3 regions of the Streptococcus sp. NLN64 genome follow, and region 1 is predicted to be linked to each of the others. Evidence: predicted binding sites of a transcription regulator. Region 1 holds the regulator's gene; each other region holds the start of a gene.

Region 1 (10,953 bases):
CCGGTCATGTCTATTCTGCTGGGGCAACCGGTTTGGCTCAGATTATTCAGGCTCAATTACTCAATCATTTTGACATCAATCTGCAACTGGCCTTGATTTACTACGCCATCAATATTCCCCTGATGGTCCTGGCTTGGTATCAGATTGGCCACAAGTTTACCATTTTCACCTTCATAACGGTTAGTTTCTCGACCCTCTTCCTAGAGTGGATTCCAGAGTTGACCCTGACCACAGATCCCATCATCAACGCCCTTTTTGGGGGTGTTCTGATGGGCTTGGGGATTGGTTTGGCCCTTCGGGCCAATATCTCCAGTGGCGGTATGGATGTCTTAATCCTGACAATCCGCAAGCGGACCGGTCGGCAGGTCGGTAACCTGTCGCTGGCCCTTAACGGGGTTATCATTCTAATGGCCGGGCTCTCCTTTGGCTGGCCCTACGCCTTTTATTCTTTGGTGACCCTCTTTGTGTCCACGCGCGTGACCGATTTGGTTTTCACCAAACAAAGAAAAATGCAGGCCATGATTGTCACCAGCCATCCGGAGCTGGTTATCAAGGAAATTCACGCTAGGTTGGAGCGTGGAGTGACGATTTTGAACGATGCTGAGGGGGCTTACGAGCATGAGCGCAAGGCGGTGTTGATCACCATTATTACCCGAGCGGAATATCATAAATTTAAGTGGATTATGCGCGAAACGGATCCCAAGGCCTTTGTGACCATTGCAGATAATGTCCACGTTCTGGGACGTTTTGTTGAATATTAAAAGTAGACCGGCGAAAAAATCTTTCGCTAGGTCTTTTTTTAATTTTTTTTCGAATAAAAAGATGGGAGTGGGAAAAAACTCTCAGATTTTATAAAGTCTGCCGAGAAAAGGTTGAGAGCAGTCATCCTACCTTCCCTCGGTAAGAAAAAGGAGATTTATGAAAACAGCAATCTTAGTCGATGGTGGATACTACCGCAAACGGACAAATCTGGCTTTCGGTTCGGAGGATCCGGCCCAGTCAGCCCAACGCCTGTATAAATATTGTACGCGGCATCTTAAAGAATCCTGTTACCAGGCAGAGGTGAGGCACGACCTCTATCGCATTTTCTACTATGACTGTCCACCAATCCAAGCCAGTCTGCTCAATCCTTTCGGAGATCGGGTTATTGACTACAGCAGAAGTGACACACTACGCTGGACCGAAGAGTTTTTTATGGAGTTGAGCCACAAGCGGCGTGTGGCTTTGCGCATGGGGGAGCTATCTGAGAACAAGCCCCTTTACACCTTGCGGGAGGAGGCCCTTCAGTCTCTGCTCTCTGGCCAACGAACAGCGAAGGATCTTCAAGAGTCGGATTTCCGCCTGAACCTTCAACAGAAAGGAACTGACATCCGAATCGGCTTAGACATCTCTTCCCTTGCTTATAAACAGCAAGTAGACCGTATTATCCTCATCGCCGGCGACAGCGACTTCGTCCCTGCCGCCAAACTGGCCCGACGTGAAGGTATCGACTTTATTCTGGATCCTCTAGGTGGACCGATTAAGGACAATCTCAGCCTCCACATTGACGGCCTGCGGACGATTGACACAGCTTACTTGGGCCATTGAGAAAAGAGAAGAGCAGCTTCCGAACGGAAGCTGCTTTTCATGTTTTAGTTTACAATTCGGACTTCTAGTCCAAGTTTGTCCAAGACTTGCTTTTTCAAGTCTTGTGTTAAAGGCGTGATGGTAGCTTGGTAACAAATGCTCTGCCCTCGGCATTCCTCGGTCACTGCGGTGATAATTCCCATGATTTCACCATCTAGGAAGACGGGAGATCCAGAGTTTTCCTCCACCAATCCAAGATCTGCAGTCAGGGTACCATCTGCTTCCACACGAATGATTTTACCAGCTGCTTGGGTGTAAGGTTGGCGCGTGAGGCTGGAGAAGCCCATGGTGGACACAGTTTTCCCCAATAGTTTTTGAGGCTGGGGGTAGATAGCCAGCTTGAGTTCTTGTTTATCCGTTGGAAGTCCTAGGCTGGAATCAACTTGGATAAGAGCTAAGTCGTTTTTTAAATCCTCATAACCGCTATAAGACGGGGCCAGGTGGTAAGGGGTGGCAGAGGTTCCCGTGTGGAAGACCTCTTTCCCTTGAGCATTGTAAGTTTCAACGGTCTGCCCAGATCGGAGCTGCCCCTGTTCATCTGTGAGATTGTGGGCTGCGGTGAGGAAGGCACCTTTACCGAGGTAGGTGCCCGTACCTCGGACAGTTTGTCCTGACTCTGTCCGCGCGATGAGTGCCTGCGTCAAATGAAAGGGATAAGTACTGGCTTCCTGTGGGCTGACTTCCTTCCGAGCCTCTGCCAGAATTGGCGCGTGTAGCAGTAAGCTTAAGAGGGTAATGAGCAGGGTAACTAGTCGTTTCTTCATGGTAAACTCCTTTGTGGTCTTTTTCTTTTTTTATTCGTTTTTTTAAAAGAAAAAAACTCCCCAAAGGAGAGAAGTCTAGGCTTTACCGTCGTTAATTTCGATAGAGACGACTGCAACTTGGGAATCGTAGCTTGGTTGGATTTCAAGCTCAATATTGCCATCTCCACTGACTGCAAAGTTGGCAACTGCGTGATCGTAGCTTCGGTTTTCAGAAATCGTATCATAGGTGCTACCGATGGAATATCCCTGCATTTTTTTTGTTTCCGACATAGAGCTCCATACCGGTTCCGAGGAATAGCTCTTCTGTGCCAAGATTAGTTATATTATAGGTTACTTTGAGAACCTTTTCAGGTCGGTTGCTTTCGTATTGATTTCCTTCTTCTGACCACTCAGCTTTCGTAATAGTGTACTCAGCGATATTGTCGAAGGTAATTTTATCTCCGATTTTATAAACTTCCTTTTTCTTTTTACTTGGAGTTTGAAGTTTGCCTTCGTTATCGCTAGATGCCTCTTGCGTGCTGGAGGATTCTGAAGATGCTAAGTTTGAAATTTGTTCTATAATGATAGAACATGCAGACAAGCTAAGTAAGGTTAGCAAGCTAATAATGATAAGACCTAATTTTTTCATAACCGAATCTCCTTTGGCTGTAGGCGTTTTCAATAGCTATCATAAAATATTTGTAGTAAAAAATCAAGAATAGTTGTATCATAGTAATGAAGACAAACGGACAAGCTAAGATTGGAGTCTACACCATCACAGAAACTAAGTCTGCTGATGGGTACGAGTGGGGCAAGTTGAAGAGCGGAGCGGGCTGGATTGCTTTGAAATACACTAAACGTATGTAACTATCTAACGATTCTCCCTCTGGATTTTCCAGGGGGATTTTTTTGTTTTAAGCTTTAAAATCGTCCGGAAATCGTCCGAAATGTTTTTAGCGTTTATCCGTATTTATCCCACTCAAAAATCAAAAAAGCCCGATTTTTCGGGCTTTTCATCAGTATAAATTCGGATAAAAGGGGTTGTTAAAGGCGGTAGACGGATTTGAACCGACGATCAAGCTTTTGCAGAGCCGTGCCTTACCACTTGGCTATACCGCCGCAACATAAAATATTCTACACTAAAATATGCCACTCGTCAACCGTCAACCTTCGGCTTTTTCTTGCTCCGTCAACCTTCGGCTTTTTCTTGCTCTTATATCTGATTATTAGTATACTAGACCTGTACTGAATAGGTGATAACCTAGGTTTTACCTGCGATTTTTTTATAGACAGAGGTATTTTATGAAAAAGAAAATAATGGTATTACTCTTAGCAAGTTTGGCTTTGGCAGCATGTGGTCAAAAGAAAGAGACTGAGCCAAGTGCTTCTTCCAGTCAAAAACAAGTAATGTCGTCAGCTAAAAAGTCTTCTTCATCCAAGAAGGCGGGAAATTCTACTGCAACAAGTTCAAGTACAGAGGCGATGGTAGAATCCCAATCCAGTTCTTCACAAGCAGAGAGTGTGAGTCAGGAAGTAAGTGCCTCTTCTACTCAAGAGGAGGCTGCTGAAGCTACAAGTGGCGAAACTATTCCTGCTATTCAGGGAACCTGGTCAAGTGCAATGGGATCCATTACGATTGAAGGTGGCAAACTAACCAATGGTACTGGCACCTTTACCGTTAAACAAATAAGTGACGGCAGTTGGACACTGGCAGAAGTAGTAGCTAGCCCGCCAGTCTACTATTATGTACCTGCAGGTCAGAAACTGGCTACAAGTGTTCGGACCTATGAGTCAGATGAAACCCGGGATCGTATTTTTATCCAACCTCAATATGATGCTCCACAAGAGGCCTTTGAGCCCTATATCTTCTATCGGAACTAAGGGGGGAGAAGCATGAAAAAGAAAAGTATTTTAGGAGTAGCTTTCTTGGCGAGTCTCTTCATGGGCTCGGTTTCTGCTGTTGATAAAAATGAAAAGGCCTATCAAGAGGTTCTAGAGGATTATGAAAAAATAGCTAGAGTTTCTGTAAACAGGAATGGAAATGCAGAAGCAGTAGCCAATGAGCTTTATGGAAAGTTGAATCAAGACCTATCTTATTGGACCATCGCGAACATTGCTCAGAGTCCTGATAAACTGTTGTTCTCCTACCACGACATCGATCAAAAGGGAGAAAAAGAACTCTTAGTTGGAATGTCAGATAGTCAAGGGAATATTTACCCAATTGCTCTCCACTATTTGGACGACGGAGAACCTGAATTGTTAGCAGAGACCTATGTTGCTGCGGTCGGTGGTGATAGGGTAGGCTTTGTTCTTTATAAGGATGGGAGTGTCCTGCAGTCAGCTGTTTCTTCAGGATCTGGACGAGGACAAGCTACCCTCTATGAGCTAGATCCTAAGGGTGGTGAAGCTAAAAAAGTTGAGGAGCAAGCTATCCAATTGGGACAAAGTGATATTCATTCGCAATTTGGACATACGGAAGACCAGATCTTGGAGATGGATGTGATTGACTGGGTACTAATTGGCTCATTTGATACAAAGACAAGTTCTTCGAGTACTCAGAAAACAAAGCAAAGCCAATCCAGTCAAAAATCAGAAACTACATCTTCGTCAACAACTCAAAGTGGCTCTGTTTATGATGGGAAATGGGTTAGTCAACGATTTGGGACCATGTCCATCAAAGATAATACGTTGACAACTAGTGATGGAACCTACACAATGCATCATAAAGGCTTGGGTAACTGGACCTTAGCTGAGAATCGGGTGAGTGCAGTTGAATACAATTATGTTCCAGTCAATGTCCCAATTCCAGGTTATGAATCAGATGAGACACGAGAACGGATCTATTTGAAACCCCAATACGAGGAACCACAAGAAGAATTTGAAAAAGGCATCTACTATCGTGACAAATAGCGAATATTCCTCTTGTAATTTATAAAGAATTCCCTTATAATAAAAGAGTTGCTGTGCAACAAATACTCATTTTGAATGAATTGTGGGAGGGGTTGCCTTCGGGTCGTCCTGCAAGTTGAAATTCAAAAGAGGAAAAAACATTTTAAAGGAGAAATACTCATGGCAGTAATTTCAATGAAACAACTTCTTGAGGCTGGTGTACACTTCGGTCACCAAACTCGTCGCTGGAATCCTAAGATGGCTAAGTACATCTTCACAGAGCGTAACGGAATCCACGTAATTGACTTGCAACAAACTGTTAAATTTGCAGACCAAGCATACGATTTCATGCGTGATGCAGCTGCAGAAGATGCAATCATCTTGTTTGTTGGTACTAAAAAGCAAGCTGCTGACGCTGTTAAAGAAGAAGCAGAACGTGCTGGTCAATACTACATCAACCACCGTTGGTTGGGTGGAACTCTTACAAACTGGGAAACTATCCAAAAACGTGTTGCTCGCTTGAAAGAAATCAAACGTATGGAAGAAGAAGGTGTCTTCGAAGTTCTTCCTAAGAAAGAAGTTGCACTTCTTAACAAACAACGTGCACGTCTTGAGAAATTCTTGGGTGGTATCGAAGATATGCCACGTATTCCTGACGTAATGTATGTCGTTGACCCACACAAAGAGCAAATCGCTGTGAAAGAAGCTAAAAAATTGGGAATCCCAGTTGTAGCGATGGTTGACACAAATACTGATCCAGATGATATCGATGTTATCATCCCAGCTAACGATGACGCTATCCGCGCTGTCAAATTGATCACTGCGAAAATGGCAGATGCTGTTATCGAAGGTCGTCAAGGTGAAGATAACGTTGCTTCTGTTGAAGCTGAAATGGCAGCAGCAGCTAGTCAAGCAGATTCAATTGAAGAAATCGTTGAAGTAGTTGAAGGATCAAACGAATAATCTTGTAACCCCAAAGGGCAGTGACCTCCGTCCTGTCCTTTTTTAAAAAATTTTTGGAGGAAGCTCAAATGGCCAATATTACAGCCGCTCTTGTTAAAGAACTACGTGAAAAATCTGGTGCTGGTGTCATGGATGCCAAAAAAGCCTTGGTTGAAGTAGAAGGTGATATCGAAAAAGCGATTGAACTACTTCGTGAAAAAGGTATGGCGAAAGCAGCTAAAAAAGCTGACCGTGTTGCTGCAGAAGGTTTGACAGGTGTTTACGTAAACGGTAACGTTGCTGCAGTTGTTGAAGTGAATGCAGAAACTGACTTTGTTGCGAAAAACGAACAATTTGTAAACTTGGTAAACGAAACTGCTAAAGTGATCGCTGAAGGTCAACCAGCAGACAACGAAGCCGCACTTGCTTTGGTAATGCCTTCGGGTGAAACTCTTGAAGCAGCTTACGTAAACGCAACTGCAACAATCGGAGAAAAAATCTCATTCCGTCGTTTCGCTTTGTTGGAAAAAACAGACGCTCAATCATTTGGTGCTTACCAACATAATGGCGGCCGTATCGGTGTAATATCAGTCATCGAAGGTGGCGATGAAGCGCTTGCGAAACAAGTATCTATGCACATCGCTGCGATGAAACCAACTGTTCTTTCTTACAAAGAGTTGGATGAGCAATTCGTTAAAGATGAGTTGGCACAATTGAACCACGCAATCGAGCAAGACAACGAAAGCCGTGCAATGGTTAATAAACCAGCGCTTCCATTCTTGAAGTATGGATCAAAAGCTCAATTGACTGATGAAGTGATCGCACAAGCAGAAGAAGATATCAAAGCAGAATTGGCTGCTGAAGGTAAACCAGAAAAAATCTGGGATAAGATCATCCCAGGTAAAATGGATCGCTTCATGCTAGACAACACTAAAGTTGACCAAGCTTACACACTTCTGGCACAAGTCTACATCATGGACGACAGCAAAACGGTTGAAGCTTACCTAGACTCAGTAAACGCTTCTGTTGTTGCGTTTGCACGTTTCGAAGTTGGAGATGGTATCGAAAAAGCTTCAAACGACTTTGAATCAGAAGTTGCAGCAACGATGGCTGCTGCTCTTGGTCAAGACTAATTTCTTGGAAATTCAGAAATCAGAGATTTCTGGACTTGCACAAAGAGGAGGTGGGGACTTGAGCCCTGCCTTTTTTATTGTTAATGTTTGAAATTCTTAGTCCTAGTCTAATCTTGTATGGCCTCTTTCCACTTTTAATCTTTGGAAAATTAAGATATAATAAAAGTCAAATATAGTCAGATTTCATTTTTTTATTTCGTTTACGAATAAGTACTTTGGGAGACCAAGTTACTAGGATGGAATGCTCACAAAATTAGAAAGGACTTCCATGGTAGCAAGAAATACCTCCGATAATATTGAAGAGCACATCAAGCAACTTTTGGAACAAATGGGAATGGCCGTACTCAAGCGCAGTGAACTAGCGGAACTCTTTCAGGTTGTTCCAAGTCAGATTAATTATGTCATTAAAACTCGTTTTACTGAAAGCAAAGGATATGTTGTTGAAAGCAAACGAGGTGGTGGTGGCTATATCCGGATTGGACGGATTTCCTACTCGAATCACCACCAAATGTTGCAGGAACTTCAGGAAAAATTGGACTCGCAATTAAGTGAGCAAGTTTATGAGGATATCCTGCTGCTTCTCGTTGAAGAAGGCCTCTTAGAACGCCGTGAAGCGACTTGGTTGATGGCCGTAGCCCTGGATTCTGCCCTAGGCACTGATGGTCCCCGTTTGCGTACCCAAATGATGCTCCACTTATTAAAAGAAATTGACAGAAGAGGATAAAGAATGAAGTATTCAAATGCATTAATAGAAACCCTTGAAGTGGCCCATGTCTTTGCCAATAATTATGGCCGTGATCATCTCGAGACCTGGCACCTTCTAACCGGTTTTTTGGTCAACCCCTATAGTATTGTCGGTTCGGCCTTTAAAGATGCGTCCATTGATTTGGATCTTATAGAAGAAAAAGCAGGGGAGATAATCGGTTACCCCTATCGTGAAGAGAAAAAAATGACCATTTTTCCTTTCTCCCCACTCATGGAAAAAATTTTTAAACGCGCGGAGGATCTGGCCCAACACCTAGGACAGGATGAAATTGGGACAGAACACATTTTTCTTGTTCTTTTGCAGGAAAATGAATCACTGGCGACACAACTCCTCTATGCATCTGGGTTTGATCCAGAGGACAAGCAGGAAGCCCAGAAATTGAAAGCCTTGCGGAAGGACATCGAAGCCCGCGTCGGCTGGTCTAAGGATGAAATCAAATCCATCCGCAACTTTTTCCGTGGCAGCCGGCCAGCCTCCCAACAAATGGCCAATATGATGGGCATGCCCACGACTCAAAGTGGTGGTCTAGAAGACTATAGCCGTGACTTGACTGCTGCAGCCCGCGCCGGTCAATTAGAGCCGGTTGTTGGGCGTGAAGAAGAAATTGACCGCATGGTTCATATTCTGAGCCGAAAAACCAAAAACAATCCAGTTCTAGTTGGAGATTCTGGGGTTGGTAAGACCGCCCTAGCCTTGGGCTTGGCGCAGCGGATTGTAGATGGTCAAGTGCCTGTGGCCTTGCAGGATATGCGGGTTATGGAGTTGGACTTGATGAATGTGATTGCCGGGACTCGTTTCCGCGGGGACTTTGAGGAACGGATGAACAACATCATTGACGACATCGAGAAGGAAGGCAACATCATCCTCTTTATCGATGAGCTTCACACCATCATTGGTTCCGGTAGTGGAATCGATTCGACCCTTGATGCAGCCAATATTCTCAAGCCAGCCCTAGCGCGTGGTAGCCTTCGTACTCTTGGTGCGACCACCCAAGAGGAATACCAGAAACATATTGAAAAAGACGCGGCCTTGGTTCGTCGCTTTGCCAAGGTGACCATCGAAGAGCCCAAAGAGGCAGATTCCCTTGCGATTTTGCAGGGCCTCCGGCCGCGTTATGAGGAGCATCACCAGGTAACCATTGAGGATGAAGCCTTGAAAACAGCTGTTCAGACAGCTAAGCGGTATTTGACCGCCAAACGCTTGCCTGACTCAGCCATTGATTTGTTGGATGAGGCAGCCGCAACGGTTCAGAATCGTAGTTTGAGATCTTCTGAATACGATAGTAATGGCCTAACAGAGTTGGATAGGGCCTTGATGAATGAAGAATTTAGCAAGGCTAAGAAACTGATGAAAGAGGCTCAGAAGCCTGCCATCTTCAAACATCGGGTGACTTCTGAGGATGTCCTCCAGACCTTGAGTCGTTTGTCTGGAATTCCGGTACAGAAATTGTCGAATTCAGAGGCCAAGAAGTATCTCAATTTGGAAGCGGACTTGCACAAGCGTGTGATTGGGCAAGACCAGGCTGTTTCAGCTATCAGTCGCGCCATTCGGCGCAATCGTTCAGGTCTACAAACGGGTAAACGTCCGATTGGTTCCTTCCTTTTCTTAGGTCCAACGGGTGTTGGTAAAACGGAGTTGGCCAAGGCTTTGGCAGAATTGCTCTTCGATGATGAAGAAGCCCTCATTCGTTTTGACATGAGTGAGTACATGGAGAAGTTTGCGGCTAGCCGTCTTAACGGTGCTCCTCCGGGTTATGTGGGCTATGAAGAAGGCGGTGAGTTGACCGAGAAGGTTCGGAATCGTCCTTATTCGGTGCTCCTCTTTGACGAGGTGGAAAAAGCCCATCCGGATATCTTTAACCTCCTCTTGCAGGTGCTAGACGATGGTGTTTTGACCGATAGCCGGGGGCGCAAGGTTGATTTCTCCAACACCTTGATTATCATGACCTCCAATTTAGGGGCCACTGCTCTCCGTGATGACAAGGTTGTTGGCTTTGGCGCAGGGGACCTGCGCTTTGACCATGAAAGTATGGAAAAACGAATGTTTGAAGAGTTGAAAAAGGCTTACCGCCCTGAATTCTTGAACCGGATTGATGAAAAGGTCGTCTTCCATAGCCTCACGGCCGAGCAAATGCAAAAGATTGTCAAGGTTATGGTCAAACCGATGGTTGCGGCTCTGGCAGCTAAGGATGTGACCTTGAAATTCCAGCCAAGCGCTCTCAAACTTTTGGCTCAAAAAGGCTACGATCCAGAAAATGGAGCTCGTCCACTTCGTCGGACCCTCCAAACCTTGGTGGAAGATCCCTTGTCTGAGTACCTTCTGGCCGGGGACCTACAGCCAGGCTCAACGATGAAAGTGGGAGTCAAGGCTGGCCAGCTTAAAATGGACATTTAAGCCTGAAGTTAGTCATTACAGTCGAGTTTCTCAATCCAATCATAAATGTTAAAAGACAAGGTTGAATGCTAGGTCAGTCTTGTCTTTTTTCGGAGCGAATAAAAAGGTGAGAGAATTTTTAAAGGGAGTGGAAAATAGTGATGATTTTTGATTTTCTTTTGACAACAGGATATACTTTTATTGAGGAGGTGTACGATGGAACCGATTATTCAAGAATATACAACTCTTTCTCAATGGGGGAATTCAAAGGCAACGAGAATACCTTCTAGTATTTTGAAGGCTTTAGACATTGATTTAAATCAAAAATTCTCGATTTCTATCAAGGATCAATCAATTGTGTTAACACCAGAGAACCAACAACCTTCTACGATTCATGAATTATTTGCGGATTGGGAAGATGATGGAATTCGACATGGAGAGTTAGATTGGGGACAGGCTGAAGGAGGAGAATTGGAATGGT
Region 2 (10,953 bases), on a different contig from region 1:
GCTTAAGGCTTGGAATTCAATGATACCGTCAAAACGGTTCATAAATTCTGGACTGAAGAAGTTACCTAGCTCATTCATGACAGAGTTGGTTCGGCCTTCACGGCTCGCTCCAAATCCGACAGAGGCTTCGACTTTACCAGTACCAGCATTAGAGGTCATGATGATGATGGTATCTTTGAAGCTGACTGTCCGGCCTTGACCGTCAGTCAAGCGACCATCGTCAAGAACTTGCAGGAACATATGCATCACATCTGGATGGGCCTTCTCGATCTCATCTAAGAGAACAAGAGAATAGGGATTGCGTCGAACTTTTTCGGTCAATTGTCCGGCCTCATCATAGCCAACATAGCCTGGAGGTGCTCCAACTAGCTTAGCGACACTATGTTTTTCCATGTACTCACTCATATCGAAGCGAATCATGCTGTCTGCGGAACCAAAGAGTTCCACGGCCAATTGTTTGGAGAGTTCTGTCTTACCAACCCCGGTAGGACCAACAAAGAGGAAGCTACCGATTGGACGATTAGGACTTCCCAATCCAACCCGGTTACGACGGATTGCTTTGGCAATTTTATCGATAGCAGGATTCTGTCCAATCACATGGGCTTTCAAATCATCAGCAAGGTTGACTAATTGGGATTGTTCTTTTTCCTTGAGGTCACCTACAGGGATATTTGTTTTTTGCTCAATGATGGCCTCGATTGCTTTTTCGGTGATAATTGGCATGTCCTGGTCGTGGATTTCGGTTTTTTGCAATTCCTTGTATTTGGCAATTTGATCGCGGTAGTAGGCTGCTTTTTCGTAATCCTCGTCCCGGGTTGCCTGAGCTTTAAGACGTTCCGCTTCAATTAAACGCTCATCCAATTCTTTTGGATCAACGAAAGTTAGGGTTAGATTCATTTTTGACCCCGCTTCATCCAAGAGGTCAATAGCTTTATCTGGTAAGAAACGGTCTTGGATATAGCGGTTCGATAAGACAGCTGCTGCCTCAATAGCCTCATCCGTGTATTTTACGTGGTGGTAGTCCTCGTATTTTTTTTGGATTCCTTTAAGGATAATTAAGGTTTCCTTAACAGTTGGTTCTTCAACCTTGACTGGTTGCATCCGGCGTTCTAAGGCTGCGTCTTTTTCGATAATACGATATTCATTGAGGGTTGTTGCACCAACCAGTTGCAATTCTCCACGTGCCAAAGCTGGTTTCAAGATATTTCCTGCATCCATATTGCCATCGCCAGCATTCCCTGCTCCGACGATTTCATGGATTTCATCAATGAAGAGAATGATGTCATCACGTTGACGAATCTCTTCCATCAACTTTTGCATTCGTTCTTCGAATTGACCACGGATTCCAGTACCTTGAACCAGACTCACCATATCCAAGCGAATGACTTGTTTCGATTGTAGTTTTTGTGGGACATCCCCATCCACAATTTTTTGGGCGAGCCCTTCAACAACAGCGGTTTTACCAACCCCTGGTTCCCCGATTAGAACAGGATTGTTCTTGGTCCGCCGATTTAGGATTTCGATAACCCGAATGATTTCCTCATCCCGTCCGATCACAGGATCGATATCACCTCGTTTAGCAATGTCAGTGACATTGATACCAAATTCATCTAAAATTCCTTTTGGTCGAGGTTTGGATTGACGGGCCCGTTCGCGTTGTCCAGGACGGTTTCCAGTTTCTTCTTGTTCCGGACGTTGGAAGTTGCCCAAATTTTGGAAAAAGTCGCCAAAAGGATCGTTACTATTGGCGTTCCCACTCAAACCTTTAAGCAAGGACGCATTCGGATCGGATTTCATAATTTGATAACAGTTTTGACACAAATCAACTTGTTGCTGGTGACCATTAATATTTGTATACAAGTGAATGGTCGCCTCGTTCATTTTACAATTTTGACAAAGCATAGATCTTCCTTTCTTTGGTCATGACCTCAATTGGTCAATAAAGGTCAAATGTAATCTACTATGATTATAACACCTTTTTGCAACATTGCAAGTAAAAACTATGAAAAGGAACTACTTGACCCATTCAGGCTCATGCTTTAGAATAAAAGAAAGGAGACAACAATGAATGAAACCGTAAGACTTGCCCGCAGCGAGGATGCCCCTGCTCTTTTGGAAATCTATGCCTACTATGTCCAGGAAACTGCGATATCCTTTGAGCATCAAGTCCCTAGTCTAGCAGAATTCCGGGATCGGATGGACCATATCCAGTCCTTTTATCCCTATTTAGTGGTAGAAGTAGATGGTAAGATTCTCGGTTATGCTTATGCGGGCCCTTTTCGTTCTGCAGCCGCCTACGCATGGGCAGTAGAATCGACTATTTATTTGTCTCCTCAAGAAAAAGGAAGAGGACTCGGACACTTACTCTATGATCGGCTAGAAACTTGTCTCAAAGCTATGGGAATCCTATCTGTTAAGGCCTGCATTGGCTTAGGACAGGAGGACGATCCGTACAGTTCTGTGGCCAGTCAGATTTTTCATGCGAAACGAGGCTATGTGCAGGTGGCGCATTTTCCACAAGTTGGTTTCAAATTCCAGCGCTGGTATGATATGATTTGGATGGAAAAGGATTTAGGGTCTAAAGATGTAACGATAGAAGTGCCCAAGGCAATCTGGGAGTGTGAAAATTTACAGGAATTGGGTTTGAGTGAAGAAGTCTCCTAGAAATTTACCCTATTCTATGGTATACTAGGTAAGAATTAAGGAAACAGGAGAAATGTAATGGAATCACATTTGGTACGCATTATCAATCGTCTTGAAAAAATGGCGACAGATGGCGGAAATTTGAAACGGAATTTTGAGCGTGACGGTGTAGTTGTAGCCGAAGTTTCCTATAGTCAGGATGAAGAACTGGGCTCAATTTTCACCTTGCGTGATGTTGAAGCGCGTGAAACGTTCACTTTCGATAGTATTGACTTGATTGCAATGGAAATCTACGAACTATTGTATTAATAGATGCAGAAAGGATGGGGTGAGAAGGATCTAAACTAAGGATCAGCTTGCCCCATCCTTTTTTGCAGGAAAATCGGGTTCAGCTTGTTTGCTTGTGGGCTTTTTGGTAGAATAATGGATATTTACATTTTTTATTGGAAGGGAATTTCATGTCATTTTCATTTTTACCCCAGTTTCTCCCTTATTTTAACTATGGAGCTCTGGTAACCATTTTTGTATCGGTTTTTGTCGTCTTCTTTGGAACCATTTTAGGAGTCCTCTTGGCTTTTGCGCAACGATCTAAGTGGACTATCTTGCGTTGGATTGCCAATATCTATGTCTGGGTCTTTCGGGGAACTCCCATGCTGGTTCAGATTATGATTGCATTTGCTTTGACACATTTGACGGCGCCATCCATTCAAATCGGTATCTTACAGGTGGATCTTACGCGTTTGATTCCAGGGATTGTTATTCTTTCTATGAACTCTGGGGCCTATGTTTCGGAGACTGTTCGGGCCGGGATTAACGCAGTTCCAAAAGGGCAATTGGAAGCAGCTTATTCCTTGGGAATCCGTCCGGCGAATGCCATGCGTTATGTTGTGCTTCCGCAGGCGGTGAAAAATATTTTGCCTGCCTTGGGAAATGAGTTTGTGACCATTGTTAAGGATAGTTCGTTACTTGCGACGATTGGAGTCATGGAGTTGTGGAATGGAGCACAGACTGTTGCGACCACAACCTATCAAGCTCTCACACCATTATTGGTAGCAGCAGCTTATTATCTGGCCTTGACTAGCATTTTAGGTTTACTATTGAAAACATTCGAAAATCGACTCAAACAAGAGGAGAAAAAATAATGATGGAAACCATTTTAAAAATTGAAGACCTCCACAAATATTTCGGAAAAAATGAGGTTTTAAAAGGAATTGATTTAGAAATTCATCGAGGAGAAGTGGTCGTTATCATCGGTCCTTCAGGGAGTGGAAAATCAACCTTGCTACGTTCCATGAATCTCTTAGAGGAAGCGACCAAGGGCCATGTCTATTTTGAAGGAGTTGACATTACCGATTCCAAAAACGACCTCTTTAAGATGAGGGAAAAGATGGGAATGGTATTCCAACAATTTAATCTTTTTCCGAATATGACAGTTTTGGAAAACATCACTCTTTCACCGATTAAAACGAAAGGAATGGATAAGGCTGAGGCGGAGGAAAAAGGAAGAGAGCTTTTAACCAAAGTTGGTCTGCCGGATAAGGCGAATGCTTACCCGCAGTCCCTTTCAGGTGGGCAGCAGCAGCGGATTGCAATTGCGCGTGGCCTTGCCATGGATCCAGATTTACTTTTGTTTGACGAACCAACTTCAGCCTTGGACCCAGAGATGGTTGGTGAAGTTTTGGCGGTTATGCAAGAATTAGCGGAGTCAGGTATGACCATGGTGATTGTGACCCATGAGATGGGCTTCGCCCGTGAAGTAGCCGATCGGGTTATCTTCATGGACGGAGGTATTGTAGTCGAAGATGGCAGTCCAGAAGCTATCTTTGATAATAGCCAAGAAGAACGGACTCGTGATTTCTTAAGTAAGGTCTTATAAAAAAGGAGGTCTCAGATGCAGGTCTTGAATGGTAAAGAACTAGCCCTAAAAAAACGGGCTGTGCTGGCTGAGAAGACAGCAGCATTAATCAAGGAACAAGGGATTCGGCCTTGTTTAGTTGTCGTTTTGGTTGGGGAAAATCCGGCTAGTCAAGTTTATGTTCGCAACAAGGAAAAGGCCGCGGTTGAGGCTGGATTTGAAAGCCGTATTCTACGCTATCCTGCAGACCTGTCTGAAGATAAACTTCTGTCCTTGTTGGATGAATTGAATCAAGATACTTCTGTGCATGGTATCCTCATTCAACTCCCATTACCAGCTCAAATTCGGGAAGATTTAGTCCTAGAAGCAATCGATCCTGCTAAGGATGTTGATGGCTTTCATCCATTCAATGTAGGACGGTTGTGGACAGGGGATCCTCTACGAGTTCCTTCAACACCAGCTGGAATTATGGCACTACTTGAGGAATACGGAATCAATCCTGCTGGTAAAAAAGCGGTGGTGATTGGTCGGAGTAATATTGTCGGTAAGCCTATGGCGGAGATGTTGCTGGCAGCAGATGCGACGGTTACCATTGCTCATTCTAAAACCGAAAATCTAGCCCAATTAGCTAGTGATGCAGATATCTTGGTTGTAGCCATTGGTCGAGGGCATTTTGTGGGTCCTGACTTTGTCAAAGAGGGTGCGGTTGTCATTGATGTGGGAATGAATCGCAATGATGAAGGCAAATTGATTGGCGATGTAGACTTTGAGGCTGTCAAGAACAAAGCCGCTTTCCTAACACCTGTTCCAGGTGGCGTAGGCCCTATGACCATTGCCATGCTTTTAGAGCAGACCTTTCAGGCTGCGGCAGACACCAAGGACTAAAAAAATCGACCGAGGGTCGATTTTTTTAGGTTCTGATAGTTTTTTTCTTTTTATTCAAATAAGAAAGAGTGAGTTCAACTCCTTGAGCTGCATAAGGAGTTAAAAGAAGAATATACATGTAGACGTACTGGCTCTTCGTTTCCCAGATTAGGTGAAAGAGAAAACCACCCATTAGGAAGATGGCGCCTGCTAACTGAGTGGAAGGAAAATCAGGTTGGATTTTCCGGAACAGGTGAAAAAGGTAAAGACCAGCGAAAGAGTAGATTGTCCACAAGAGTAGGCTCATTGAAAAATGGAAGATTCGATAGGCGGTACGCCCTTCATAAAGAGATTGTAGGAGGGGCGTGAAGGTTTCCTGATTTCGTTCCCAACGATTGGGCCCCGTCCAAATGGACTGGAAGGTCGGTTCGGTCCAAGTCGAATAAATCTTTTGAAAGAAAAAACGAAAGGCATAGATAGGATCTTTAATGAAGGTGACAATACGTTTTCGTAGATCACGCTTGGCCATTTCTGTGGCCTGCTCCTCATTAAAATTATTCCGCTGGAGGATTTTGGTATTGTAGCCATCGTACCAACCTCCTAGGGTTTTTCGATCTGGGTCATCCCTAAGCCCCATGGTCACATAGGCAATTTTAGGAGTACCTGGACCAATCTCCTGTCCGATAACCCCTTCGTAATAGGAAAGAACTGCCTTGTTCATACCAACCATGCAAATGATACAAGAAATTCCAACCAGAACTTTTTTCCAAGTGAACTCTTTAAGAATAGAGAGGGTTAGAATTCCTAGGATGGTTAATCCAAAAATCATATAGTTGTTTCGAATGACACAGGCTAGGCCCAGAAATAGAGCTGTCAGAAATCCATATCTAAGCTGTTCCTTACGGGCAAAGGTTTGATAAAACGTTAAAGCGAGGAGACAAGCAGTCAGTCCAACGGTACTTCCATAAACAAAGAGAATAAAGAAGAAGTGGGGAAGAAAGGCAAAACTGAAAAAGAGGAGATAATTTCTTGCCAGTTGACTGAATCCCCAGGTTCGTCCCAATCTCCAGATCAAATAGTTATTGGTCAGGGTCCAGACCAGGTTCATTCCAAAGGCGAGGTAGGTCGTGGGGAGGATAGCAGCGTAAATTCGCTCCAAACTCAGAAGACCTAGTTGATGAGGATTTCGATACATGTAGGCCCCAATTGTAGTCAGGGATTCAAAATCGCCTTGATTGAAAGCCAGGGCTGCCTTGTAAACGTGCTTGGCATCCGCTCGAATCTGACCTTCCACGTTGAAGAGAAGGTAGGCCCCCATGACGATATAGAGGATGGTTAGGAATCTGAAGAATTGCTTGTCGGAAATTCTTTCAAAAATAGGGGCAAGTCGCAGCAAGCCCCATAGGAACAGGAGCAAACAGGGGAAAAAATACCAGGGATTGACTTGAAAAAGGACTCCCTCGGAAATTTTTATAGGGATAAAAGTGGTTACAAAAAGAGTTGAAAAACTAAAGAAGGCACAAAAGAGCCCGGCCAGCAAGAGAACGAGATAAGTCCCAAACTGACCCAGATAGTTAAAAAAACGGCGCACGAAAGGACACCTCTTTCTTGGATTGAAATATTCTTCTAAAATCATACCATATTTGTGCTAGAATAAGGAGAGGAGGACGCTATGTTTCAAAAGAGTAAATTATTTTTCTGGACTGTCGAAATTCTTCTCTGTAGTCTGGTTCTCTTTTTATGGAGGGAAATGGGGGAGATTATTACACCGGCTGTTCGGGTACTAAACACCATTTTAATTCCGTTCCTTTTGGCAGCTTTTTTTTATTACATCACCAATCCCCTGGTTGAGTTTTTAGAAAGAGTTTTTAAAATCAAACGTGGTCTTGGGAGTTTGTTGGCTGTTGCTGGTTTGATTGGTCTCCTTGTTTGGGCGGTGGTTTATTTACTCCCAATTTTGATCAATCAGCTAACGAGTTTGATTTATGCAAGTCAGGGAATCTACCGTGAAGCCCAGTCTCTAGTGAATCATCTCGCTGAAGAACCAATTTTAAGGAATGTTGATATTCAGAAAACGGTTGCGGACTTGAACTTATCTTATGTGGATATTTTACAAAATATCTTGAATAATGTTACGACCAGTATTGGAAGTCTCTTTTCGGCGGTTATTAATACGGCTTTCATTTTGATCATGACTCCTATTTTTCTGGTTTATTTCTTATTGGATGGAAAGAAACTTCTTCCCATGTTGCAGCGGACAGTCTTAAAACGTGATTCTTTGGATATTGCCTCCTTATTAATTACTTTGAATAAGACAATCGCACGCTATATCAGTGGAATTTCGATTGATGCCTTGATTATTTTTACACTCACTTTAACCGGTTATTCGATTATCGGCATTCGTTATGCTTTGGTCTTTGCCATCTTTCAAGGGGTGTGTAATCTGATCCCCTATGTGGGTCCCACGATTGGGATGATTCCCATGTTGATTACCTATGCCTTTTTGGATCCACAGAAAATGCTGATGGCATTGATCTACATGCTAATCCTTCAACAGGTGGATGGGAATATTCTCTATCCTCGGATTGTGGGAGGGGTAATGAAGGTTCATCCAATTACCATCATGGTCTTACTTTTGTTATCAAGTAATATTTACGGAATCGTAGGCATGATTGTTGCCATACCTTTATATTCGATTTTAAAAGAAATTGTGAAATTCGCTTGGGAACTGTATGAACACCATAAAGAAAATCAAATGCGAAAACAGTTAGATACGGATATTTGAGAGGGAGTGGGAAAGAACTCCGTTGATTAATGAAGAGTTCGTTACAAGTCTTTATTGCAAGTTGTAAGCTGAAACGATTTTTCCCAAAAACGACCTCGCTCTTTTTATTGTTAGGCTCAGGTACAAACAGTCTCTTCCCAGACTGTTTGTATCACCTCCGGTCTAAAGGCATGGTGAATGCCTATAGAGTTTATAGATGACATGAACGAAGTTCATGTCAAAGTTGATTCGGTTATTTTCGGAGGTCAAAGAGTCAGGAATTGACTCTTTGAGTATCTGGATAAGAGAACATGAAATGTTCTCTTAATAAAAGCGAACGAAAGTACCAATCAACCACTGCGTCAAAGAGTTTTTGCTAAATAAAAGTTCGAGACTGGTACTTTGTACCCAGCCTCTTTTCTTATATGAGGACTAGGAGGACGGTGGAGATGAAAGGGAAATTTTTGACAAAACTTGTGTTTATCAATGTTTTATTTTTAGCAACCGCTTATCTCCGGAGTCTACTTCTGGGACTCCCTTTCAAATGGTGGATTAGTATGGGCTTGGCTACTGGTTTCTACTTTGTTTTGAATTGGCCTTGGAGGAAGGGAAAACATTCTAAGAAGTGATTCGAGATTGTTTTTGGGTTACGGGAGGTCAGATGGTATAATAGGACTATGGCAAACAAAAAGAAATCAACAGGAAATAAAACAAGGAGGCCCAGTAAGGCTGAACAGGCTAGGCAGGCAGCAATCCGGCGGATGTTTATCTCTCTGGGGCTGGCTGTTCTGATCATCATAGCCCTCCTCCAAGTGGGGGCTTTTGGGCGTACCCTTTATAATTTAGTGCGTTGGGGTGTCGGGAGCCTTGCCCCAGCCCTCTTAGTCTCGATTTTCATCTATCTTTTTACCTTCAAGTGGTTACGAGATCGTCCAGGATTTTGGCCAGGAGTGGCCGCAGTTTTAGCTGGATTGCTCTTGATTTGGCAAGCCTATTTTGTCGGTGGTCTGCCGCAAGATATGCCTGTCCTTAGTGGTCACCTCAGTATTTTGACCAGTGAGCTGCTGAGCTTACAGGTGACGCAATTTGTGGGTGGCGGTCTTCTGGGACTTTTCCTTTACATTCCCGTAGCATTTTTATTTTCTAACATAGGTTCCTATTTTATTGGAATTCTTTTCTTGGCACTGGGAAGCCTGCTCTTGAGCCAACTTTCGATCTACGATGTGGGCGATTGGCTCTTGAATACGTATCACCAATTAACCGAAGCAGGTGAAAGCCTTTATTTGCGGGAGCGCCAGCGACGGCTTGAAGCAAAAATAAAAAAAGAGGAAGAAGAGCAAGAGTTGGCTGTGACCGATGAAAAAGAGCTTGCCCCTCAAGCCCCTCTACCAACGGTAGACTTGGAGACAGGTGAAATTCTGGAAGCAGCACCGCTTCCAGAAGAACCTGCCATCTTCTTGGAAGAAGTAGAGACGATGGAGGAAGAGGACGAGATGCTGCCCCAAGAGGAGGTAGTCTTTGATCGCTCACCAATTGTCAGCCAGTATGTTGGTTACCGACTTCCTTCAATCGACCTGTTTCCAAGAGAAAAAGCCAAAAGTCAAGCTAGAGAACAGCAGCAGGTCAGAGATAATATCCGGATTTTGGAACAAACCTTCGCCTCTTTTGGAATTGATGCCAAGGTGGAGCGCGCTGAAATTGGACCATCTGTGACCAAGTATGAAATAAAACCAGCTGTCGGAGTCCGTGTTAACCGAATTTCGAATCTAGCGGATGACTTGGCCCTAGCCTTGGCAGCCAAAGATGTGCGGATTGAAGCGCCGATTCCCGGCAAATCCTTGGTGGGGATTGAGGTTCCCAATAGTGAGGTGGCGACTGTCGGCTTCCGGGAACTTTGGGAACAAGCCAAGGTCGATCCAGGTAAACTATTAGAATTGCCTTTAGGTAAAGCTGTAAATGGTCAGGTTCGCAGTTTTGATTTAGCCAAAATGCCACACTTGCTCGTTGCCGGTTCCACAGGTTCCGGAAAATCCGTTGCGGTCAATGGGATTATCGCCAGCATCTTAATGAAGGCTCGTCCGGATCAGGTCAAATTTTTGATGATTGACCCTAAAATGGTGGAGTTGTCAGTCTATAATGACATCCCCCATCTCTTGATTCCAGTCGTAACCAACCCCCGAAAGGCCAGTCGTGCTCTGCAAAAGGTCGTAGATGAGATGGAAGATCGCTACCAACGTTTTTCCAAGGTTGGAGCTCGCAACATCCAAGGCTATAACGAACGGGTGGCCGCCCACAATGCGGAGTCTGATTTGAAAGAAGTGCCGCTTCCTTTGATTGTCGTGATTGTGGATGAGCTCGCCGATTTGATGATGGTGGCTAGTAAGGAAGTGGAAGATGCCATCATTCGCTTGGGTCAAAAGGCGCGTGCAGCGGGGATTCACATGATTCTGGCGACGCAACGTCCGAGTGTGGATGTTATTAGTGGGCTGATTAAGGCCAATGTCCCGAGTCGGGTAGCCTTCGCGGTATCCAGTGGAACGGATAGCCGGACCATTTTAGATGAAAACGGGGCTGAAAAGCTCTTGGGACGAGGCGACATGCTCTTTAAACCAATCGATGAAAATCATCCCGTGCGTCTCCAAGGTTCCTTTATTTCGGACCAAGCGGTTGAGACTTTGGTGAACTTTATCAAGGACCAAGCAGAGGTGGATTATGATGAAGCCTTTGACCCAGGAGATGTCAGTGAAGCGGATGATTCTGGTAATGGGGGGGCTAGTCAAGGAGACCCGCTCTTTGCCCAGGCCAAAGCCCTGGTGATTGAAACTCA
Region 3 (10,953 bases), on a different contig from region 1:
ATTCCTGATTGGATGATTGGCCATACAACAGCCAAGATAATCGCTACAATAACGGAACGTAGGATAACAACAAATGGTACAAACCGTTTTCCGTTAAAGAAGGAAAGAGCATCAGGAAGTTTACGGTAATTATAGTATTTATTATAGGCTGTTGCCCCTACAAAACCGGCGATAATCCCGACAAATACCCCCATGTTCAAAGCAGGTGCTTCCAAGACACTCACAAAGTAGTCTGATACTTTAATGGTTGAACCCAGGAGAGTTTGGACAGTCGCATCCGGATCAGCTAGCAAGGCACTGTTTACTCCCAAGATTACCCCTGTCAAGCGGTTCAAGAGAATGAAGGACAAACCAGCAGCAAAGGCACCACCAGCCCGCTCTTTAGCCCAGCTTCCACCGATTGCTAGGGCAAAGAGAATATGTAGGTTCCCGATAACTCCCCAACCAATTTGTTCTAGTACGCTACCAATCATGACCAAGGCCGCTACATCAGGCCCCAACATCGGAATGGACTTCCCGATTGAGATCATCAAACCAGCGGCTGGCATTACAGCAATAACCACCATCAGAGCTTTACCGAATTTTTGCCAGAATTCAAAGCTCGTTAGATTTTTGAATGTATCTTTCATCATTCATCTCCTCATTTATTTAATAGCTTCACGATAGGCAATCGTTTGACTTACAAGTACATTATACAGCATTCCGATTTTTTTGTAAAGGTTTTCAAAAGTTTTTGTTTAAAAAAGGTTGAAGCTCACACTCCAACCTTTTAAACAGTTAAATCTCTCATTTTGTAGCCAACCCCACGGACAGTCTCAATATAGCTAGCCTGCCCCTCGATATCAATTTTGCCTCGTAGGTAGCGAATGTATACATCCACGATATTGGTCCCCCCTGGATTTTCATACTTCCAGACACGCTCGAGTAACTCCTCTCGCGTAAGAGCTTTAGGACTACTCATCAGCGCAATCAAGAGATCATACTCTCGTCGGGTCAGAGCTAACTGCTCCCCCTTGCGGAAAACCATGTGATTTGCTAGGTCCACCTCCAATTGGTGGTGTTTTGCTACTTTTTTAATTTGCCCACAATGTTGATTGATGTAATCCCGCCCTCTAAATATGGAAGCAATCTGCTCTAGCAGAATCGGAGCTACAAAAGGCTTCACTGCAACAAGGACGGTATACTGATGAATCACATCCTGTTGAGTCTTGAGGTCCTCAGGACTAGCCAGAGCAATGATGACCGCTGAGGGTTTTACTTGGGCCAATTGTTCTAAAAAGGAACGATTGGCATCAAATCCAGCTTGCAAGTCAAAGAGAAGGAGCTCCAGATCTCGGCTCGCAGCAAGTCTCAAAGCCTCCTGATGCTCTGTCTCCCAGAGGACTTCATACCCTGCAGACTCCAACTCAAGAGTGAGGAAACGAGCCAAATGGCTATCTTGTTCAATGATTAAAATGCGTTTCCCCATCTCAACTCCTTATTCTTCAGAATACCATGAGTAGTGATAAATACCTTCTTTATCCTTACGTTCATATGTATGAGCTCCGAAGTAATCTCGTTGCGCTTGGATAAGGTTGGCAGGCAAATCAGCTGAACGATAGCTATCATAGTAGTTAATCGCACTTGCAAATGTTGGAACTGGCACACCATGTTGGATGGCCAAGGCTACCACTTCACGCACGGCTGCCTGGTAATCTGCTGTAATTTGACGGAAATAGTCATTCAAGAGTAAGTTTGGTAAATCCACATCTTCCTTGTAGGCATCTGTAATCTTTTGCAAGAAACGGGCACGAATAATACATCCTGCACGCCAAATAGATGCAATCTCACCAAATGGTAGATCCCATCCTTCTTCTTTACTTGCCACGCGCAATTGTGCAAATCCTTGTGCATAAGACATAATTTTAGAGAAGTAAAGGGCCTTACGGATTTTTTCAATCAACTCAGCCCTATCTCCTTCGTAGGCTGCTACACTTGGACCTGCCAAAATCTTACTTGCTTCCACACGCTCCTCTTTATAAGTAGAGATGTAACGAGCAAATACAGATTCAGTAATCAAGGGTAATGGCACACCTAAATCTAAAGCTGATTGGCTTGTCCATTTACCAGTCCCTTTGTTTCCTGCTGCATCCAAGATGTAATCCACAATCGGTCCGTCTTGACCTTGGTCATCCTTACGGCGCAGGATATCTGATGTAATTTCAATCAAGTAGGAATCCAATTCCCCTTGGTTCCACTCAGTAAAGATATCTGCCATCTCCTCAGCGGATAGTCCTAAAAGACCTTTCATCAAGTCATAGCTCTCTGCAATCAATTGCATATCGCCATACTCAATTCCATTATGAACCATTTTTACATAGTGACCAGCTCCATTTGGGCCAATGTAGGTCACACAAGGTGCTCCATCTTCCGGTGCCTTAGCCGAAATTTCTTCCAAGACATCTGCTACCAGTTCATAAGCCTCTTTTTGTCCGCCAGGCATGATTGAAGGTCCTTCTAAAGCCCCTTTCTCACCACCGGAAACCCCTGTTCCGATGAAGTTAATACCTGAATCCGCCAATTCTTCATTGCGACGAATCGTGTCCTTGTAGAAGGTGTTTCCGCCATCAATCAGGATATCTCCCTTATCCAAGTATGGAAGCAACGCTTGGATGGTTGCATCTGTACCTTTACCTGCTTGGACCATCAACATGATGCGACGAGGTTTTTCAATCGATGCCACAAATGATTCCACATCATAGCTAGGCACAAAATTTTTATCGGGATGGGAAGCAATCACATCCTCTGTTTTTTCTTTACTGCGATTATAAATAGCTACCTTATAGCCACGTGACTCGATATTGAGCGCAAGATTCCGCCCCATAACGGCCATACCAACAACACCAAAATTTGCTTTTGACATGAGTCTCTCCTTATACTATTTGATTCCATTATACCACCTATAAAATTCTTCTGCAATTTTTCGGAAACTCTGGTACCCACTTCCCATTTTTCGCAAACCCTGGTATCCACTTCGCATACTCTACTGTAGCAATCCAATTGTTAAAAGAATTCTCTTTGGCTGGAATTAATATTCTTTCTGAAAACGAAGTGAGATCCTTAAAAAGAGGTTGGCACTCATCCAACCTCTCTAGTTTAAGCTGCTTGCTCTTTTGCTTGAATTATAATTTGACCATCCACAACCTCAGCTAGTAGATCTTTGGCATCTAAATGGTCGAGGTAGAAGTCGGTGACTTTATCTCGAATTTCTTGTTCAATCACACGGCGTAGGGGGCGTGCTCCCATAGCGGGATCGTAGCCCTTTTCAATCAAAATTTCTTTAACGGGCACGGTTACATCCAGATGAATTTCTTTTTTATCTAACGTTTTCTGAACATCACCCAGCATTAATTCTACGATTTGAGCCAAATCGGATTTTTCCAAATGACGGAATTCGATGACTGCATTAAAGCGATTAAGGAATTCTGGCCGGAAGTAAGGAGCCAATTTCTCCATCAACTCCCCGGATTCATCGAGGGAACCATGTCCAAAACCTGCATTTGATGTTGCAATAATCACTGTATTCTTAAAATTAACGCGATTACCTTGGCCGTCTGTTAAGTGACCATCATCCAAGACTTGCAACAGCAAGGTTAAAACTTGTGGATCCGCTTTTTCAATTTCATCAAAAAGGAGAATGGAGTACGGGTTTCTACGAACTTGTTCGGTTAAGGTATTTCCATTATCCTCATAGCCAACGTAACCTGCAGTGGTTCCAATTAGTTTCGAAACTGCTGTTTTATCCGCATATTCAGACATATCCAAGCGAATCACAGCATCCTTATTACCAAAAAGTTCCATAGACAATTGCTTAGCCAACTCTGTTTTTCCAACCCCAGTCGGTCCTACAAAGAGGAAGCTGCCAATGGGGCGATTGCCATCGTCAAAACCAGCTCGGTTGCGCCGGATAGCTCGCGCCACCATTTCCACAGCTTGATTTTGACCAATCACCTGGCTTTCCAATCGCTCTTTCAATCCTTTCAAGCGTTCAATATCATTTTCACCCATTTGCGCGACTGGGATTCCGGTCAAACGTTCGATAGATTCAGCCACATCATTCACGCTTGCTTCCATTTGTTTACTTGCGCGTTGCTGGCTGATTTGCTCTTCCAATTCTTGGATTCGAACCTTGTGCTTAAGGGCTGTTTCATAATCTTGTTGTTCAGCCGCTGTTTCTTGTCGAGCCTTTTCCAATTGGATTTCTTCCTCCACTTCGAAGACATCGACTTCAGAATGCTGGGCTGCCAAGTGAGCTGCCGTGATATCCAAAAGATCAATGGCCTTATCCGGTAAGCTCCGTTGCGGCATATATTGAACGGAAAAATCAACCGCTGCTTGAAGTACCGCATCCGGCAATAACACATTGTGGTGTTCTTCATAGAGTGACCGTAAGCCTTTTAGAATTTCGAAAGTTGCATCTGCAGACGGCGCCTTGACTTTCACCTCATTAAACCGCCTTGCAAGAGCCGCACTCTTCAAAATTGTATTGCGATATTCATCTTCTGTTGTTGCCCCAATTACTGTCAATTCACTTCGTGAAAGAGCTGGTTTCAAGATATCTGCCAATCCTTTAGAACCTGAATCTCCACCAGTACTTCCAGCTCCAAGAATTTGATGAATTTCATCAAAGAAGAGGAGAATATTTCCAGCAGCTTGTACTTCCTCTATTAATTTCTGAATGGTTTCCTCAAAACTTCCTCTGTACTGGGTCCCAGCTTCAAGGTTAGCAATGTCTATGGAAATAATTTCCTTATCTTTAATCGCAGCTGGTACATCCCCTTTCACAATTGCTTGCGCTAGACCTTCGACAATAGCCGTTTTCCCAACACCTGCATCCCCTACCAAAATTGGGTTATTCTTGATCCTACGAGCCAGAATTTCAGCGGTTTCTTGAATTTCCTTTTCCCGACCAAGAACTGGATCTAGGTTTCCTTGACGCGCTTCAGTTGTTAAATTCCGTCCCAACTTAGCCAAGATCCCTTGTCCAGTTGCCTCAACTGGTTTTGCTGCTGGTCGAACAGCTTGACCAGACTGTGTTTGAAAAGCCGCAAATTGCTCGGGTGTCACTTCTTGGCCATTAATTCTGTAACGGCGAGTTTCTCTTTGAAAACCTTGACCTCCCATCAAGCGGTTCATCAAATCGTCCATTTGGTTAAAATAATCATCATTTCTATAATTCATGGTTTTACCTCGTTTAGTTTTCTTATTATTAATCAGCAGGTCTTTGACCAACACTTACTATTTGACCTTTACTGACTATAATTATTTTAACAATTCTGTAATATATTGTCAACGAATTGTTACGTTTTTTTACAAAAAAAATGGAGGCTTTCGCCTCCAAATAATCTTACTCTTCTGTAAATAGGTCTTTAAGCGACGCAAAAGGATTACTTTCTTCTTTCGCGGCCGCTTGCTGCTGCGCAAAATCTTCTTCCGTTAAAACCTGCCAAGAATTACCAGCAGGCATTGTGTCCTCTTCTGCCTCTTCTGGCGTCAGAACCTTGAGAGGAATCTCCAAAAGAATATTGTCTGCCACACTGTCTTCCAAACTAATTCCATCTCCCTCAATCGGTAGGAGGAAGAGACTCTCTTCTTCACTGAGAGATGCGGCATCCGCCGTATCTCCAAAGACTTCAGATACAGGAAAATTTTCCTTGAGGGATACAGGTTCTAAACTGCGACTGGAAGCTAAAGTAATGTCATAGGAAAGGTTGTAAGTCAAAAAATAGAGGCCATCCTCATAGACTACCTGACCTATAGCTTTGACCTTCTGGAGATCCAGAATCTCAGGATTACGTTCCTGGAGATCGGCTAGCAGACTAAGTTCTTGATCAAAGGCAATGCCCTCGGGTTTACGACGAATTTCTTGTAAATGGAACATGATTCTCCTTACATTTCTTCCAGACGAGCAATCCGTTCTGGAATTGGTGGGTGGGTATAGAATAATTTTTGAAGACTTCCAGCTTTTCGAGGCTCATTGATGTAGAGGGCAGCACTTGCGTCATCAACAGTCCGCTTACTTGCAGGTCCCCCTTCTAATTTTTCCAAAGCGGAAATCATTCCTTTGGGGTTTCGAGTTAACTCAACACTGGAAGCATCTGCCAAAAATTCGCGTTGGCGAGAAATGGCCAACTGTACCAAAGTCGCTGCGAGCGGGGCTAACACAATCGCCAAAAGTGATAAAAGCAAGAAGATAATATTGGCTGCGCCTTGTTGATTCTCATCAGAATTGGAGCGACGGCGCCCTCCCATACTGTACCAAAGGTTACGCCCCGCTATATTCGAGAGCATGGTCACAGCACTGGTTAAGGCCACAGCAATGGTCGAGATGCGAATGTCATAGTTGCGAATATGACTCACTTCGTGTCCCATGACCGCCTCTAGCTCTTGCCGGTTCATCATATCCAGCAGACCAGTTGTGGCAGCCACAGCCGCATTTTTAGGATTGGAGCCAGTCGCAAAAGCATTAGGAGATGGATCTTGTACCACATAAACACGCGGCATAGGAATCTGAGCTACCATAGCCATATCCTCGACAATATGATAGTAATCAGGATAATCTTTTTCTTTGATTTCCTGAGCTCCGTTCATGTACATCACCATTTCCGTAGCTTGGAAAATCATGCTTAGGGCATAAATCCCTCCAATAATGAAGGCCGTCAACACCCCACCCCAGACATTTCCCAACCAAAGATAACCAACTGCAGCTCCAATCAAGGCTAGAAGGAGGAAAAAGACAAAGAGCAACACCCATGTACGCCTTTTATTACTTGCAATCTGGTCAAATAACATCTTAGTCTCCTAGCCCATTAGCCCCAAAATCAATCTTTGGAACAGCTTTCTCTTCTTCCGGAATTTGAAGAAATTCCTCAGGTTGAAAATGGAAGAAATTTGCAATCAAGTTTGTTGGGACTGTTTCCAACTTGGTGTTGTACTTAGCCGTAACACTATTATAGAGTTGACGAGAATAGGCAATCTTATTTTCTGTATTCGTCAACTCTTCTTGGAGTTGTAAATAATTGCTATTAGCCTTCAAATCGGGGTAGTTTTCAGCAATCGCGAACACACCTGAAACGTGACGACTCAAAGCATCACTAGCGGCCATAGCTTCTGCTGGACTAGCAGCTTGCTGAACCTGGGTGCGGAGGCTCGTGATTTTATCCAAGGTAGACTGCTCGTACTTCCCATAGCCTTTCACCGTTTCAATCAAATTAGGAATCAAATCATTCCGACGCTTCAATTGTACATCTATCTGACTCCAGGCTTCCTGTGTTTGCATCCGAGAACGAATCAAACCATTATAGGAAGCAACTCCAAATACGATTAGAATCAAAATAATACCAAGTAAAATCCACATTCCATACATCCTTCCTTTCGTAAAACTAGTACTAGTATATCAAAATTAGCTTAGATTGTGTTAGAATAAAGGGAAAAGGGAGGGTTTATGAAACCAGAAATATTCTATCAAAAACTTGAAGAACAGGGCTTTCCTCTAAGCCAAAAACAAAAACAGCAATTCGAAACTTACTATGAGCTACTCGTTGAATGGAATCAAAAAATAAATCTCACAGCCATCACGGACAAGGAAGAAGTCTATCTCAAGCACTTCTATGATTCCTTGGCCCCAGTCTTCCTTGGACACATCGCAAATCAATCACTCCAACTACTAGATATCGGGGCGGGAGCAGGTTTTCCAAGCCTCCCCATAAAGATTCTCTTGCCTGAAATCGAAGTCACAATTATCGACTCTCTAAACAAACGCATCCAGTTCCTTCAGCTACTGTCTGAAAAATTGGAATTGGATAAGGTGCACTTTATCCATGGACGCGCAGAGGATCTCGGACAGAACAAAGATTACCGAGCCACCTTTAACCGAGTTACAGCTCGAGCTGTTGCCCGCTTGCCTATTCTCCTTGAACTAACTATACCCTTCCTCAAACTAAACGGGCAACTTCTAGCCCTCAAGGCTAGTGATGCAGCTGAGGAAATCGAAGAAGCTAAGAATGCATCCAGTATTCTCTTTACCAAGCTTATCAGCACAGAGAACTATCAACTTCCTAACGGGGATCCTCGTGCCTTGACTATCTTAGAAAAACGCAAAGAAACACCCAATAAATATCCACGAAAAGCGGGGATCCCTGCAAAACGGCCATTATAAAAAATAAAAAGACAGAAATTGGATTTTTTTCTGTCTTTTTTTCGAATAAAAAATTGAAAGCCTTAGGGATTCATATTCACACGGTGCCACTCATTAATAACATAGGCTAATTGGCTAACTTGGTAAAGACCTACTGGATTCACTTCGGTTGAAGCGACTGTGCTTCCACCCAAGCCTGCTGTGTACAAGGCAACAAGATAAGGTGTTTCCTCATAAACCACTGCATTAACATTTAAAGCTTCATTGACGTAACCCGGTTTCTGATCAATCTTCAAACCAGGTAGTAATCCCTTATAATATTCTCCAGGGAAGGACTCACCCGTTAACCGTAATATTTCTGCGTACTTTTTCTGATTTTTCCAGAGATAATCAAGTACTTGAATAAAATAATCCGTTGTTGTTTTGTTTTCAGTCGAAATCGTTTTAATTTCACCTTTGGATGTCCCGTAACGGTCATACATGGTGTAAACCTTGTCCATACCACCTAAACGATCTGCTAACGCGTAAGCCGGCGTATTCTCAGAATAAACTAATGAATAAACCTGCATATCTGGAATCGTCATCGCACCTCCAAAAGCAGCTACATAATTATCGTGCTCTCCTTGGTATTCATACTGAGTATTAGTGATATCAAATTCCTCTTCCAAACTGAGATTGCCCTGGTCAACTTCATCTACAACAAGCATATTAAGCGGCAATTTATAAGTGGAGCCAGCTGTCATAGCTTGCGTATCATTAAAAGCAAATGTTTCATTAGATTTTGTATTTTTATAACTGAATGCCACTTGTGAATAGTCAATACCATACTCATCCATATATGCCTTTACAACATCTTCTAGCGACATGTTGGCATAATCATAGTAAAGACCGTAACTATTCATGGTAGCAACATCTTCTTCCATAACGCGTTGCTTATCAGATTGGCTCTTGTTTATCGGTCTAACGACATCTTCCTTAGGCTCTTCCTCTTTCTTTTCTTCAGCCTTTTGACCAGTAATTTGCTTCACCATTTCTGAAAATGGATTGGCATTTGAATTTGTACTAGCAAAAAAGACAGCGGCAATAAAGGCAACAGAGGCAAGCGCAACTAGAGATCCAACAATCCACTTAATGTTCTTTTTCATAATTCCTCACTTTGTATATTTTCAACTCACTTATTATAAAATATAAAAAAGCAAAAAACAATAGAAAAGAAAAAGTTCGAGTAGAAAAACTCGAACTTATTTCAAAACAAGTTTTAAGCCATAACAGGATCTAATACTTCTCCAATAGCTGCTAAACGCTCAATAACTTCGGCCTCAGTTAATCCGTTTTCAGAAACATAACGGTTGCGAGGATGAACGCGGCACTCATGGCTACAACCTCGAAGATATTTATCTTCATTTTCCACTGAAGTTAAAATGCGACGGTTACAGAAAGGATTTCCGCAGTTTACATACCGTTCGCATGGGGTTCCATCAAACCAATCTTTACCAACGACCACTGGATCCACATGGTTGATATCAACCGCTATACGCTCATCAAACACGTACATTTTTCCATCCCAGAGCTCTCCTTGAACTTCTGGATCTTTACCATAAGTTGCAATACCACCGTGTAATTGGCCTACATCTTTATATCCTTCACGGACCATCCAACCTGAGAACTTCTCACAGCGAACCCCACCTGTACAGTAAACCACGACACGCTTATCCATAAATTCTTCTTTGTGATCCCGTACCCATTGTGGCAATTCACGGAAATTACGAATATCAGGACGAATCGCACCACGGAAGTGGCCTAAATCATATTCATAATCATTCCGTGTATCGAGTACAACTGTATCTTCATCCAAAAGAGCTTCTTTAAATTCTTTTGGTGAAAGATAAGCACCTGTTGTTTCAAGTGGGTTAATATCTGTATCAAAATCGTTATCTTCTAGACCAAGATGAACAATTTCTTTCTTATAACGAACAAACATCTTTTTAAAGGCTTGTTCTTCTTCCAAGTCAATTTTAAACCAGAGATCCTCCATCCCTGGAAGTGAGTGAACATAATCCATGTACTTCTGAGTTGTTTCAAAGTCACCAGATACAGTACCATTAATCCCCTCATCTGCTACCAAAATTCGCCCTTTGAGACCGATGGATTTACAGAATGCCAAATGGTCTTTGGTGAATTGTTCCGCATTTTCAATTGGAACATACTTGTAATACAATAGAACACGAATATCTTTTGCCATAAGATTTCATTCTCCTTTTAAACGATCATTTGAATTTAAAATTCAATTCATTATAACTTGAAATAGAAGAAAACCCAAGAATTTTAGCTTAAAAACAAGAAAAAAAGACCTCTAGAGGTCAGGAACTCCGCCAGTAGGACTCGAACCTACGACATCATGATTAACAGTCATGCGCTACTACCAACTGAGCTATGGCGGATAAGAAAAAGCTAAGCGACTACCATATCTCACAGGGGGCAACCCCCAACTACTTCCGGCGTTCTAGGGCTTAACTGCTGTGTTCGGCATGGGAACAGGTGTATCTCCTAGGCTATCGTCACTTAACTAAATTTTTCATTTTTTTGGCCCTGGCTGTGTCGTCTGCGATTCGATAATCCTTAGATTTATCTCATCTTGACTCCTTGCCATCTTCCAAAAAAATATTAAAATTTTCTTCTCTACAGGTTCGTGTAGAGTGAGTGTTAAGAACACTCAAAATTGAATATCTATACAGGATATTAAAGCCGTCCAGCTTGCTGGCGCTTCAAAGGAAAAA

What was found. The regulator CtsR, encoded in region 1, represses protease genes until heat stress. The targets are predictions, from matches to a motif close to TTGGTCAAAAAAGGTCAAANA.
Region 2: a site for CtsR is predicted at 1,933-1,953, ahead of I2503_RS06385 (ATP-dependent Clp protease ATP-binding subunit). Genes of this name have one in related genera too.
Region 3: a site for CtsR is predicted at 5,279-5,299, ahead of I2503_RS05110 (ATP-dependent Clp protease ATP-binding subunit). Genes of this name have one in related genera too.

Annotation. Positions count from the first base shown of each region.
Region 1 covers NZ_JADXDQ010000013.1:22,080-33,032, forward strand. Annotated here, with positions in the region: gene I2503_RS03295 (YitT family protein) at 1-761, shown strand, start outside; gene I2503_RS03300 (NYN domain-containing protein) at 919-1,587, shown strand; gene I2503_RS03305 (trypsin-like serine protease) at 1,632-2,390, opposite strand; gene I2503_RS03310 (hypothetical protein) at 2,466-2,642, opposite strand; gene I2503_RS03315 (hypothetical protein) at 2,620-3,018, opposite strand; gene I2503_RS09770 (hypothetical protein) at 3,105-3,236, shown strand; tRNA gene I2503_RS03325 (tRNA-Cys) at 3,418-3,488, opposite strand; gene I2503_RS03330 (hypothetical protein) at 3,672-4,250, shown strand; gene I2503_RS03335 (hypothetical protein) at 4,263-5,279, shown strand; gene rpsB (30S ribosomal protein S2) at 5,439-6,221, shown strand; gene tsf (translation elongation factor Ts) at 6,290-7,333, shown strand; gene I2503_RS03350 (CtsR family transcriptional regulator) at 7,602-8,057, shown strand; gene I2503_RS03355 (ATP-dependent Clp protease ATP-binding subunit) at 8,061-10,493, shown strand; gene I2503_RS03360 (AbrB/MazE/SpoVT family DNA-binding domain-containing protein) at 10,689-10,953, shown strand, end outside.
Region 2 covers NZ_JADXDQ010000036.1:6,545-17,497, reverse strand. Annotated here, with positions in the region: gene I2503_RS06385 (ATP-dependent Clp protease ATP-binding subunit) at 1-1,902, opposite strand, end outside; gene I2503_RS06380 (GNAT family N-acetyltransferase) at 2,065-2,664, shown strand; gene I2503_RS06375 (DUF1797 family protein) at 2,722-2,952, shown strand; gene I2503_RS06370 (amino acid ABC transporter permease) at 3,102-3,785, shown strand; gene I2503_RS06365 (amino acid ABC transporter ATP-binding protein) at 3,785-4,519, shown strand; gene folD (bifunctional methylenetetrahydrofolate dehydrogenase/methenyltetrahydrofolate cyclohydrolase FolD) at 4,535-5,383, shown strand; gene I2503_RS06355 (beta-carotene 15,15'-monooxygenase) at 5,409-6,953, opposite strand; gene I2503_RS06350 (AI-2E family transporter) at 7,035-8,147, shown strand; gene I2503_RS06345 (DNA translocase FtsK) at 8,804-10,953, shown strand, end outside.
Region 3 covers NZ_JADXDQ010000025.1:365-11,317, reverse strand. Annotated here, with positions in the region: gene I2503_RS05125 (PTS transporter subunit IIBC) at 1-632, opposite strand, end outside; gene I2503_RS05120 (response regulator transcription factor) at 770-1,468, opposite strand; gene gndA (NADP-dependent phosphogluconate dehydrogenase) at 1,478-2,902, opposite strand; gene I2503_RS05110 (ATP-dependent Clp protease ATP-binding subunit) at 3,136-5,220, opposite strand; gene I2503_RS05105 (YceD family protein) at 5,387-5,920, opposite strand; gene htpX (zinc metalloprotease HtpX) at 5,929-6,831, opposite strand; gene I2503_RS05095 (LemA family protein) at 6,833-7,396, opposite strand; gene rsmG (16S rRNA (guanine(527)-N(7))-methyltransferase RsmG) at 7,484-8,197, shown strand; gene I2503_RS05085 (serine hydrolase) at 8,260-9,321, opposite strand; gene I2503_RS05080 (rhodanese-related sulfurtransferase) at 9,435-10,418, opposite strand; tRNA gene I2503_RS05075 (tRNA-Asn) at 10,544-10,617, opposite strand; rRNA gene rrf (5S ribosomal RNA) at 10,627-10,742, opposite strand.